3 regions of the Rhizobium sp. YTU87027 genome follow, and region 1 is predicted to be linked to each of the others. Evidence: predicted binding sites of a transcription regulator. Region 1 holds the regulator's gene; each other region holds the start of a gene.
What was found. The regulator PhoB, encoded in region 1, activates phosphate uptake and scavenging genes when phosphate is short. The targets are predictions, from matches to a motif close to TGTCATNNANCTGTCAT.
Positions count from the first base shown of each region.

Region 1 (3,522 bases):
GCGCAAAGAGCTTGCCTGTGCGGCCGACGCCGGTCTGCACTTCGTCGAAGATCAGCAACAGGCCGTGCTCGTCGCAGATTGCGCGGAGCGCCTTTAGAAAGGCGTTGGTCGCCGGGCGAACGCCGCCTTCCCCCTGAATAGGCTCGATGAGGATCGCGGCTGTCTCGCTTGTAATAGCGGCGCGCACGGCATCGAGATCGCCGAAAGGAACCTGATCGAAGCCAGGAGCCTTCGGACCGAAGCCTTCAAGGTATTTCTCCTGCCCCCCGGCAGCGATCGTCGCCAGCGTGCGGCCATGGAAGGCGCCTTCAAAGGTGATGATATGGAATCGCTCGGGATGGCCCTTTGAAAACTGGTAGCGGCGCGCGGTCTTGATCGCGCATTCCAGAGCTTCCGCGCCGGAGTTCGTGAAGAACACCTTGTCGGCGAACGTCGCCTCGGTCAGCCGCTTCGCGAGCGCTTCCTGACCGGGGATCTCATAAATATTGGACAGGTGCCAGACCTTATCAGCCTGCTCCTTCAGCGCACCCACCACATGCGGATGGCCGTGGCCGACGGAGGTCACGGCAACGCCTGCGCCGAAATCAAGATATCGCTCGCCCGTTTCGGTGATCAGCCACACGCCTTCTCCTCGCTCGAACCGCAGCGGGGCACGAGAGTAGGTGTCGTAAAGCGCGGCTTCAGCCATGGCGCGATCTCCTGTCAACATTCATCAGCGGCCGGACTCCGGCTAAGGAACGCAGTGTCCGAAAATTAAAAATGCCGCCTTTCGGCGGCAAGCAGCACTATTTACTTTTCGCACTGCAATGTCAACAAAACTGAGGTTTTCCCGCACGCGTCAAGCTGCCATCCGAAGGTGGCCGACCTATCAACAACTAATGTTGCATAAATGACTCTCACGCCCAGCAAGTTGGGGAAAACTTGAAATTCGATTCGCCGAGATTCAACCGACTCTTGTCACGGAGTCAGCCTCACACTAGGTTAAAACTCAATTACTAGACTGCATGCGGCGGAACTAGTCACCAAAATCGAGCAAGCGTTTCTTGCCTCGGATGCGTCCGGGGCAACGGTGAAGGATTCTGCCTGCACCAACGCTAATAAGGCGGAGACAGGGGCATGAACTGGACAGACGAGCGCGTTGAAAAACTGAAGAAGCTGTGGTCCGAGGGACTGAGCGCCAGCCAGATCGCAGCACAACTTGGCGGTGTAAGCCGCAACGCTGTCATTGGCAAAGTCCACCGTTTGAGTTTGCCGGGCCGTGCCAAGGCCGGGGGCACGACGACAACGGTCAGAACGCCCAAGCGCACCACCTCGGCGCCGCGCGCTCCGAACTATGCATCGCGCGTCACCACGCGTACCGTCACCCGCCAGCAGGGTGCAACGATGCTGAAGGAAGAGATCGAGATCGACGCGATCGAGCAAGTCAGCTTCCGTCCGGCCGCGAATGTGGTCGTTCCGATTTCGCGTCGCCTTGGCCTGACCGAACTGACCGAACGCACCTGCAAGTGGCCGGTCGGCGATCCGCTGAAGGACGACTTCCATTTCTGCGGCTGCGAGTCCCCGGATTCCTCCCCGTATTGCACCTACCATCAGCGCATGGCCTACCAGCCGGTCAACGAGCGCCGCAAGGCCGCCAACCGGGTCGCCTGACCCGGAAGCCGGATAAGGAACAAGAAAACGGGCCTTCGCAGGCCCGTTTTTTTGTTGAGGCGGTGATCGAAGCCCTTTCAAGCTTTCGCCTGAAAGGACTAAGCTTCCATGGAATATCCGGCGCCGCGAACGGTGCGGATGACGTCCTGCATGTTGGAAAAGTTCAGCGCCTTGCGCAGGCGACCGACGTGCACGTCGACGGTGCGTTCGTCCACATAGATATCGTGACCCCAGACGCCGTCGAGAAGCTGCGAGCGCGAGAAGACGCGGCCGGGCGATGCCATCAGGAATTCGAGAAGCCGGAACTCGGTCGGGCCGAGGCGGACCTCGCGGCTCTTGCGATGAACGCGATGCGTCTCGCGATCGAGTTCGATATCGCCGCATTTCAGCAGCGTCGAGAGGACTTCGGGTTTGGCTCGGCGAAGCATCGCCTTGACGCGAGCAACGAGCTCCGGCGTCGAGAACGGCTTGACCACGTAATCGTCGGCACCGGTTGAGAGGCCGCGAACGCGTTCGCTTTCCTCGCCGCGAGCCGTCAGCATGATGATCGGCAGGCGCTCGGTTTCCGGCCGCATACGCAGGCGTCGGCAGAGTTCGATGCCGGATACGCCCGGCAGCATCCAATCGAGGATCAAAATGTCCGGCGTGCGTTCCTGCAACCGGATCTCGGCCTCGTCGCCGCGAAGGATGGTATCGACCTCAAAACCTTCAGCCTCGAGGTTATAGCGAAGAAGCACGCTCAGTGCCTCTTCGTCTTCAACGACAGCTACTTTGGGGATCATTCGTTTCGGTCTCCTGGGGGCGCGGTCGCGGAACGATTATTCAGTGACTGCGCCGACGGTGTTGGCGGTATCGTCCTTCGGACGTTCGCCTTCCGGCTGGGCACCGGTGGCCATGTAGTAGATGGTTTCGGCAATATTGGTTGCGTGGTCGCCGATGCGCTCGATGTTCTTCGCGCAGAACAGGAGATGCGTGCAGCTGGTGATGTTGCGCGGATCTTCCATCATGTAGGTAAGCATCTCGCGGAATAGCGAGGTGTACATCGCGTCGATTTCCTCGTCGCGCTCACGGATCGACTTTGCCTTGTCAGCAGCGCGGCTCGTATAAACGTCGAGAACTTCCTTGAGCTGGACCAGCGCCAGCTCCGAGAGGTGCTCGAGGCCACGGGCGAGCTTACGCGGCACACCGGCGCTCTGGACGGCAATGACGCGCTTGGCAGTGTTCTTGCCGAGATCGCCGACGCGCTCGAGGTCTGCCGCTATTCGAATGGAGCCCATGATCTCGCGAAGGTCGGCCGCCATCGGCTGGCGGCGCGCAATCGTGACAATGGCCTTGTCGCCGATCTCGCGTTCGGCGTGGTCAAGGATCACGTCGTCGGAGATGACCTTCTGGGCGAGAGCCGTATCGCCGTTGACGAGGGCGCGAACGGCATCCGAGACCATCTGCTCGGCCAAGCCGCCCATTTCCGAAATGCGGCGGGACAGGAACTTCAAATCATCGTCGTACGCAGAAAAGATATGTGTCGATGCCATAGGGATCATCCTTGAATATCGTGAGTGCTACCGAAACGGCCGATCAACCGAAGCGGCCCATGATGTAGTCCTGGGTGCGTGGGTCGTCCGGGTTGGTGAACATCTTGTCGGTATCATTCTCCTCGACGAGGTTGCCGAGGTGGAACATGGCGGTTCGCTGCGAAACGCGGGCGGCCTGCTGCATCGAGTGCGTCACGATGACGATCGTGTAGTTCTCTCGGAGTTCGTGGATCAGTTCCTCGACCTTTGCCGTGGCGATCGGATCGAGTGCCGAGCACGGCTCGTCCATCAGGATCACTTCCGGGCTGACGGCAACAGCGCGGGCGATGCAGAGGCGCTG
Region 1 covers NZ_CP098440.1:149,463-152,984, reverse strand. The annotation lists gene NBG89_RS00770 (aspartate aminotransferase family protein) at 1-688, opposite strand, end outside; gene NBG89_RS00765 (GcrA family cell cycle regulator) at 1,117-1,650, shown strand; gene phoB (phosphate regulon transcriptional regulator PhoB) at 1,749-2,432, opposite strand; gene phoU (phosphate signaling complex protein PhoU) at 2,469-3,182, opposite strand; gene pstB (phosphate ABC transporter ATP-binding protein PstB) at 3,226-3,522, opposite strand, start outside.

Region 2 (3,522 bases), 1.5 Mb from region 1:
ACTGCCCGCCGATCAGGGTGGAGACGATAAACGCGACCGAACCCCATACTCGCATCGAGCCGTAATCCAGCCCCCAGCGCCTGACACCGGAAATCACGATCGACTCGACGACCGGGACGTAACAGGCAAAGGTCGCTCCCTGGATCGTGTAGACGATCAGCACCGGCCAGAATGTATTCGTCCAGTAGAGCGCGATCGCCGTCAGCAGCGATAGACAGCCTGAAAACAGCAACACATCGGCGCGCTCTTTCATCCGGTCGGCATACATCGCGACGATGGGAGCGACGAGCACACGCACCACCATCGGCACGGCGAGAATGACGCCGATCTCATGTTCGTTGAACTCGTGCAGCGCAAGCCACATCGGGAAAAACGGCAGGGCAACGCCGTTGACGAGCAAAGGCGCACAATAGGACAAGGCACTGAGCACACGGAAGCGCGGTGGTGCCCCCTCACTCGCCGGAGGATTTTGCGCGGGAATCATGGGGTAGACCTGTAGGAACTGAACGTTGCCTAACACGTCAACCTAAGGGCGACTATGGCAAGAAATTGCCCCACTGAAACGTTTTAGAAAATAAACAGGGCCTGTCGCAAAGACACAACGGGCTAAATTGATACATTGAGTTTCGGGCTTGCAAGACCGCTCTAAGCGGCCTGCTGCGCGACGTCCTTTTCGCGATGACCGATCGCCATCGGAATCGACTGTATATCGCTCATGGTGCGCCATTCGATCAATTCAAAGGTGCCGTCTTCATGCTCGGCGATCGCTGTGCAGCTTTCGACCCAGTCTCCGGTATTGATGTAGCGGATCCCGTCCATCTCTTCCATCACCGCATGGTGAATGTGGCCACAGATCACGCCGTCCGCACCATGTTTCCGAGCTTCGTCAGCGACGACGCGCTGGAACTCGCCGATGAAGTTGACCGCATGTTTGACCTGAAGCTTGGCCCATGCGGAAAATGACCAGTAAGGCATTCCCATCCGGCGGCGGATCGCTGCGAGGCCAATATTGATCATGATCGCCATGTCGTATGCCCAGTCGCCGAGATAGGCGAGCAGGCGGGCATTGCGCACCACGACGTCGAACTCGTCGCCGTGCAGCACGAGGTACTTCTTGCCGTCGGCAGCTTCATGCATGATGCGCTCGGCGACCTCGATGCCACCGAAATGGGTGCCTGGAAAGTCGCGAAGGAATTCGTCGTGATTGCCGGGGATATAAATGACCCGCGTGCCCTTGCGCGCCTTGCGCAGCAGCTTCTGAACGACGTCATTGCAATCCTGGGGCCAGTACCAGCTGCGCTTCAGCCGCCAGCCGTCAACGATGTCGCCAACGAGGACAATGGTGTCCGCCTCGTGATGCTTGAGAAAATCCAACAGGAAGTCCACCTTCGCGGCCTTGGAGCCGAGATGTACATCGGAAATGAAAAGCGTACGGAAGTGCCGCGTATCCATGTTGTCCCTCACAAGCATCCTGCTCGTGTCCCATCGTTCACCTGCCTCTCAAAACCAGAGTCGTGTTTCAGGAAGATGACATGCTGGTGCCCTGCCTGATTTTCCCGGTTGCCACCGCGCCTCGACGCAACGGCGACAGATTTGCGCCGTTTTCGTATTTCGAACGGAAATTCCGACTGTTCCGCCATCCCGTTTGATGTATTGAAGGCATTTCAAAGACAGCATGCGGCAGCCCGGAGGCGATGATGGATCATCAGGAAAAGTCCAAGACGGAAAAGAATCTGGCAGGTGGAAGCCTGGACGAGCAGGCGCTCTACTTCCATCGCTATCCGCGTCCGGGCAAGCTCGAGATCCAGGCGATCAAGCCGCTCGGCAACCAGCGCGACCTGGCTCTTGCCTATTCCCCCGGCGTCGCAGCACCCTGTCTAGCGATCCGCGACAATCCCGAGACGGCCGCCGATTATACCTCTCGTGCAAATCTCGTAGCGGTCATTTCTAACGGTACGGCCGTTCTCGGCCTCGGCAATATCGGCCCGCTAGCATCAAAGCCGGTCATGGAGGGAAAAGCCGTCCTCTTCAAAAAGTTCGCTAACATCGACGTCTTCGATATCGAGGTCGATGCATCGAGCGTCGAGCAGATGGTCTCGACCGTCGCTTCGCTCGAGCCGACCTTCGGCGGCATCAATCTCGAGGACATCAAGGCGCCGGAATGTTTCGAAATCGAGCGTCGTCTGCGCGAGACCATGAAGATCCCGGTCTTCCATGATGACCAGCACGGCACCGCTATCATTGTCGCTGCCGCGATCCTCAATGGCCTGGAACTGGCGAACAAGAAGATCGACGAGGTCAAGATCGTTGCCTCCGGCGCAGGTGCTGCCGCCCTCGCCTGCCTCAATCTCCTCGTCACGCTGGGCGCCAAACGCGAAAACATCTGGGTTCATGACATCGAAGGTCTGGTCTACGAAGGCCGCACCGAACTGATGGACGAGTGGAAGAGCGTCTACGCCCAGAAGAGCGACACGCGCACGCTTGCCGAAAACATCGGCGGCGCCGACGTCTTCCTTGGCCTTTCCGCAGCGGGCGTGCTGAAGCCGGAACTGCTGGCGCAGATGGCCGAAAACCCGCTGATCATGGCGCTCGCCAACCCAACGCCCGAAATCATGCCCGATCTCGCCCGCGCTGCCCGTCCCGATGCGATGATCTGCACCGGTCGCTCCGACTTCCCGAACCAGGTGAACAACGTTCTCTGCTTCCCCTATATTTTCCGGGGCGCGTTGGATTGCGGCGCGGTCACTATCAACGAAGAAATGAAGATGGCTGCCGTCCGCGCCATCGCGGCACTTGCGCGCGAAGAGCCATCCGACGTCGCCGCCCGCGCCTATTCGGGCGAAACGCCCGTCTTCGGCCCGAACTACCTGATCCCCTCGCCCTTTGACCCGCGTCTGATCCTGCGGATCGCCCCGGCCGTAGCGAAAGCCGCGGCCGAAAGCGGTGTCGCCCTGCGTCCGATTACCGATTTCGACGCCTATCTCGACCAGCTCAACCGTTTCGTCTTCCGCTCGGGCTTCATCATGAAGCCGATCTTTGCTGCGGCGAAGAATGCCGAGCGCAAGCGGGTGATCTTCTCCGAAGGTGAAGACGAACGCGTCTTGCGCGCCGCACAGGTGCTGCTCGAAGAAGGCATTGCCAAGCCAATCCTGATTGGCCGCCCATTGGTCATCGAAACACGTCTGAAGCGCTACGGTCTGCGCATCCGGCCGCTAGCCGATTTTGATGTCATCAACCCGGAAGACGATCCGCGCTTCCGCGAATATGTCGATCTCTATTTCTCGCTGGTTGGACGTCGGGGCGTCATTCCGGAAGCCGCGCGCACGATCGTTCGTACCAACACGACTGTTATCGGCGCGTTGGCGCTGAAGCGGGGCGAAGCCGATGCGCTTATCTGCGGCCTGGAAGGCCGTTACGAGAAGCATCTGCGCGACGTCCGCCAGATCATCGGCAAGAGGCAGGACGTGTGCGACTTCTCGGCACTCAGCCTGCTGATTTCACAACGCGGCGCCACCTTCTTCA
Region 2 covers NZ_CP098440.1:1,614,548-1,618,069, forward strand. The annotation lists gene NBG89_RS08175 (MFS transporter) at 1-484, opposite strand, end outside; gene NBG89_RS08180 (UDP-2,3-diacylglucosamine diphosphatase) at 646-1,470, opposite strand; gene NBG89_RS08185 (NADP-dependent malic enzyme) at 1,698-3,522, shown strand, end outside.
Region 2: NBG89_RS08180 (UDP-2,3-diacylglucosamine diphosphatase) is a predicted target of PhoB. The motif match lies at 1,517-1,533, and genes of this name have one in related genera.

Region 3 (3,522 bases), 1.4 Mb from region 1:
CTTCGATAACATCGCCAGCCTTGCAACGGTAGGAACCGATGTTGACGCGGACGCCGTTCACGGTCACGTGGCCGTGGTTCACGAACTGGCGGGCAGCGAAAACGGTCGGAACGAACTTGGCGCGATAAACGATCGCGTCCAGACGGGACTCCAGAAGACCGATCAGGTTTTCGGAGGTGTCACCCTTGCGGCGTGCGGCTTCAGCGAAGATTGCGCGGAACTGCTTTTCGCGCAGGTCACCGTAGTAGCCCTTCAGCTTCTGCTTGGCGCGCAGTTGCACACCGAAGTCAGAGAGCTTGCCCTTGCGGCGCTGACCATGCTGGCCCGGGCCGTATTCGCGGCGGTTCACCGGGGACTTCGGACGGCCCCAGATGTTTTCGCCCATCCGGCGGTCAATCTTGTACTTGGACGATTCGCGCTTGCTCATCGTATTTCCTTTCAGAAAGTTAGAACGGTTTGTTGCCAAACCGCGTGAAGGAAACACGCCCTCCTTTGATCTTCTTTCGAGGATCCGACAGGATCATCCCATTACGCGAACAGGACAAATCCACGGGACATGTCAAATGAAACACCGGACATCTCTGCCCGGTGCTGGCGCGGTCTTTAGGGCGAAGTCGCTGGAATGTCAATCACAATTCCACGTCCTTGCCCATCAATGCCCCTGGTGGGGTAGCCTTTGCAGCTTACTTGGCGCTCGCCGTCTCGGTCTTCAGGCCGAGCGCGTCACAGATTGTATAGAACAGATCCGTCTGGTCCGTCAGACCGGTAACATTTGCTGCACGCGGCCCGTAGGCCGCGATGCGCAGCTGCGAGCCCGTGTGGCCCTGGTCATTCTCGTCTTCGGAGTTACCGTAGCTCACGGCCATAACAGCCCCATCCTTCGTCATCAGCGCTTCGGTCAGGCCGGGAGCCTTGGTATCTGCCTCGATGATCTGACTTGCGTGGGCATGGTCAGCGGTGACGATAACGAGCGTGTCACCAGCTTCACGCGCAAATTTCAGCGCTTCCTGAACGGCTTCATCGAGATCAACCGTCTCACCGATCTGACCGCACGGGTTGGCAGCATGGTCCTGTTTGTCGATCGACGCGCCCTCGACCTGTAGGAAGAAGCCCTTCTCATTCGTCCGAAGCAGTTCGATCGCCTTCGCCGTCATCTGGGCCAGCGTCGGGGTTGCGGCCGTGCGCTTCTCGTTCGGCTTGCAGACGACCGGCTCCTTCTCGACATTGCCGTAGGCCTTCGGGCCTTCCCAGCGAACCGGCATGTTGCCGTCGGCAAACAGACCGAGCACTGGCGCGCTGTCGTTTGCCTGCTTGATGGCCTGAAGCTCATCGAGGTTCGAAACGATCTTGTAGCCGCGCTCCGCGGCCTGCTGGCGAAGCGTCTTGTCTTTCCACTCGCCGGCCTTGGCGGTCTCGCTAAAGCTCTTGGCGCCACCGCCGAGTGTCACATCAGCACGTGCATTCAGCAGCTGCTCGCTGATCGATCCCTTGCCGCCGTTTTCAAGCGCGTTCGTCGGGCACTTCTCGGTCGTGGATGCCGGGCCGTAGCACTTACGCTGGGTCACGTGTGCGATCTGGACGGCAGGCGTTGCGTCCTGCAATTCGGCGGTCGAGACGTTGCCCGTGCCGATGCCGGCAGCCTTTGCCTTCTCAAGCAGCGTTTCGTGGGCCTTCTCATGGATGTCGACGCCGATCGCGCCGTTATAGGACTTCACGCCGGTCGCCCAGGCGGTTCCCGAGGCAGCGGAGTCGGTCACGTAGGTCGGTTTGCCGGTCTTCTTGTCGAGCGAATAATGCGTGTACTGGCCGGTGACCGGCAGCGCATCGATACCCTTGAAATACTGGCCCGCACCAGCCGCATAGTTGCGCGCGATGGTGATTTCGGAGTCGCCCATGCCGTCGCCGATTAGGAGGATGACATTCTTCGGGCGAGTATCGATGAGCGCAGCGCGGTAAGCCTCGGTGATATCGCCGGAGAGGCGGCGTGCGCCACCAGGAGCGCTCAGATCGGCACTCGCCGCGCGCTCCAGAAGTTTGTTCGCCGCATCATCGGCATAGCCGGGCTGAATGGCAACGGTTGCAAGCAGGCCGCCGCCGACGAGGCGCAGCAGCTGGTGACGAACGTTGTTTCTCATGACCGAGATCTCCTTTTGATAATCCGCATCGACCGCACGGGTCGCGCGCCTTATCCACCACCTGAATGAAGCCCATGTGACAAAAGCAACTTCTTCGTGTGATATTAGAGATCGAGTATAGAGCAGCCCGATAGTTCCCGCGCCATCCTTGCTGCAATCCGACCGTTATTCCGCTGCAGAGCGGACATCACCCGCATCGGGCGCATTGGCATCGCCCGGGGCCGTCTGGCAGTTCATATCGGGGAACGCGACGATGCGCTTGCCCGAGAAATCCGTATGCACGACGACGGTGCCCTGCTCCTCGAAATAGCCAAGCAGGCGTCTCGCACGCCGGGCCGAATGAGTGCCATAGGCTCGCGCAATCCGTGCATCCGAGGGGCACGTCTCGCCACACACAGCGGCCTTTGCCAGCATCAGGAAAACGCCCTGTAGGTCGTCCGTGACGCCTGTCGACAGTGACAGCGCCGTCGCCCAAGCTTCTGTTTCCGCCGTTGCCGCATCCACGCCGGAGCGCGAAATCGCCACGCGACGTCGAAACTCGGGTAGCGACATCGGAGGACCGGGAACCCGGCGCATACGAAGTCGCACGAGGAACTCCTGATAAAGCACAGAATCCGTTCGAAATCCCGAGCCCGGATCGTCCAGTATCTCGTGCAACACTCCTGTCAGCCTCTCTTCGCGCTCCTCGGCCGATAGTTCGGGCTGAGGTGCACGCGCTTCCGAGACAGGAGCCGAGGCAACGGGAGCCGATCGCGACAGTTCGGCAAGAATATCCGTGGTCGGCCGTGGCGCCGGCGGCGCACGGCGGACGATCGGCCTCTGAAACTCCTCTGGATCCGGGGTAAAGATCAGATCCTCGACGTCGTCAGGTGCATCCGGCAGCGGCATGAGCTTCGGGCTCGACGAGCGAGCCGAGGTCTCGACATTGCCGATCTGGATCGGTAGTGGGCGGCGCGACAAGGCTGGCCCGAGCGCAACGAAATTGCCACGCTTCAGATCGCGGAACATTTCCGCCTGACGCCGATCCATCCCGAGGAGATCAGCCGCACGCGCCATGTCGATATCGAGGAAGGTGCGGCCCATCAGGAAGTTTGAGGCTTCCGCGGCCACGTTCTTCGCAAGCTTTGCGAGACGCTGCGTCGCGATCACGCCGGCAAGACCACGCTTGCGGCCGCGGCACATGAGGTTCGTCATGGCGCCAAGCGACATCTTGCGGGCATCTTCCGAAACATCGCCGCCGACTGACGGCGCAAACATCTGCGCCTCGTCGACCACGACGAGAACCGGATACCAGAATTCACGGTCGGCATCGAACATGCCGTTAAGGAAAGCTGCCGCCGCACGCATCTGCTGCTCGATATCAAGACCCTCGAGGGTCAGAACGCAG
Region 3 covers NZ_CP098440.1:1,571,437-1,574,958, forward strand. The annotation lists gene rpsD (30S ribosomal protein S4) at 1-427, opposite strand, end outside; gene phoA (alkaline phosphatase) at 684-2,135, opposite strand; gene NBG89_RS08010 (helicase HerA domain-containing protein) at 2,301-3,522, opposite strand, start outside.
Region 3: phoA (alkaline phosphatase) is a predicted target of PhoB. The motif match lies at 2,201-2,217, and genes of this name have one in related genera.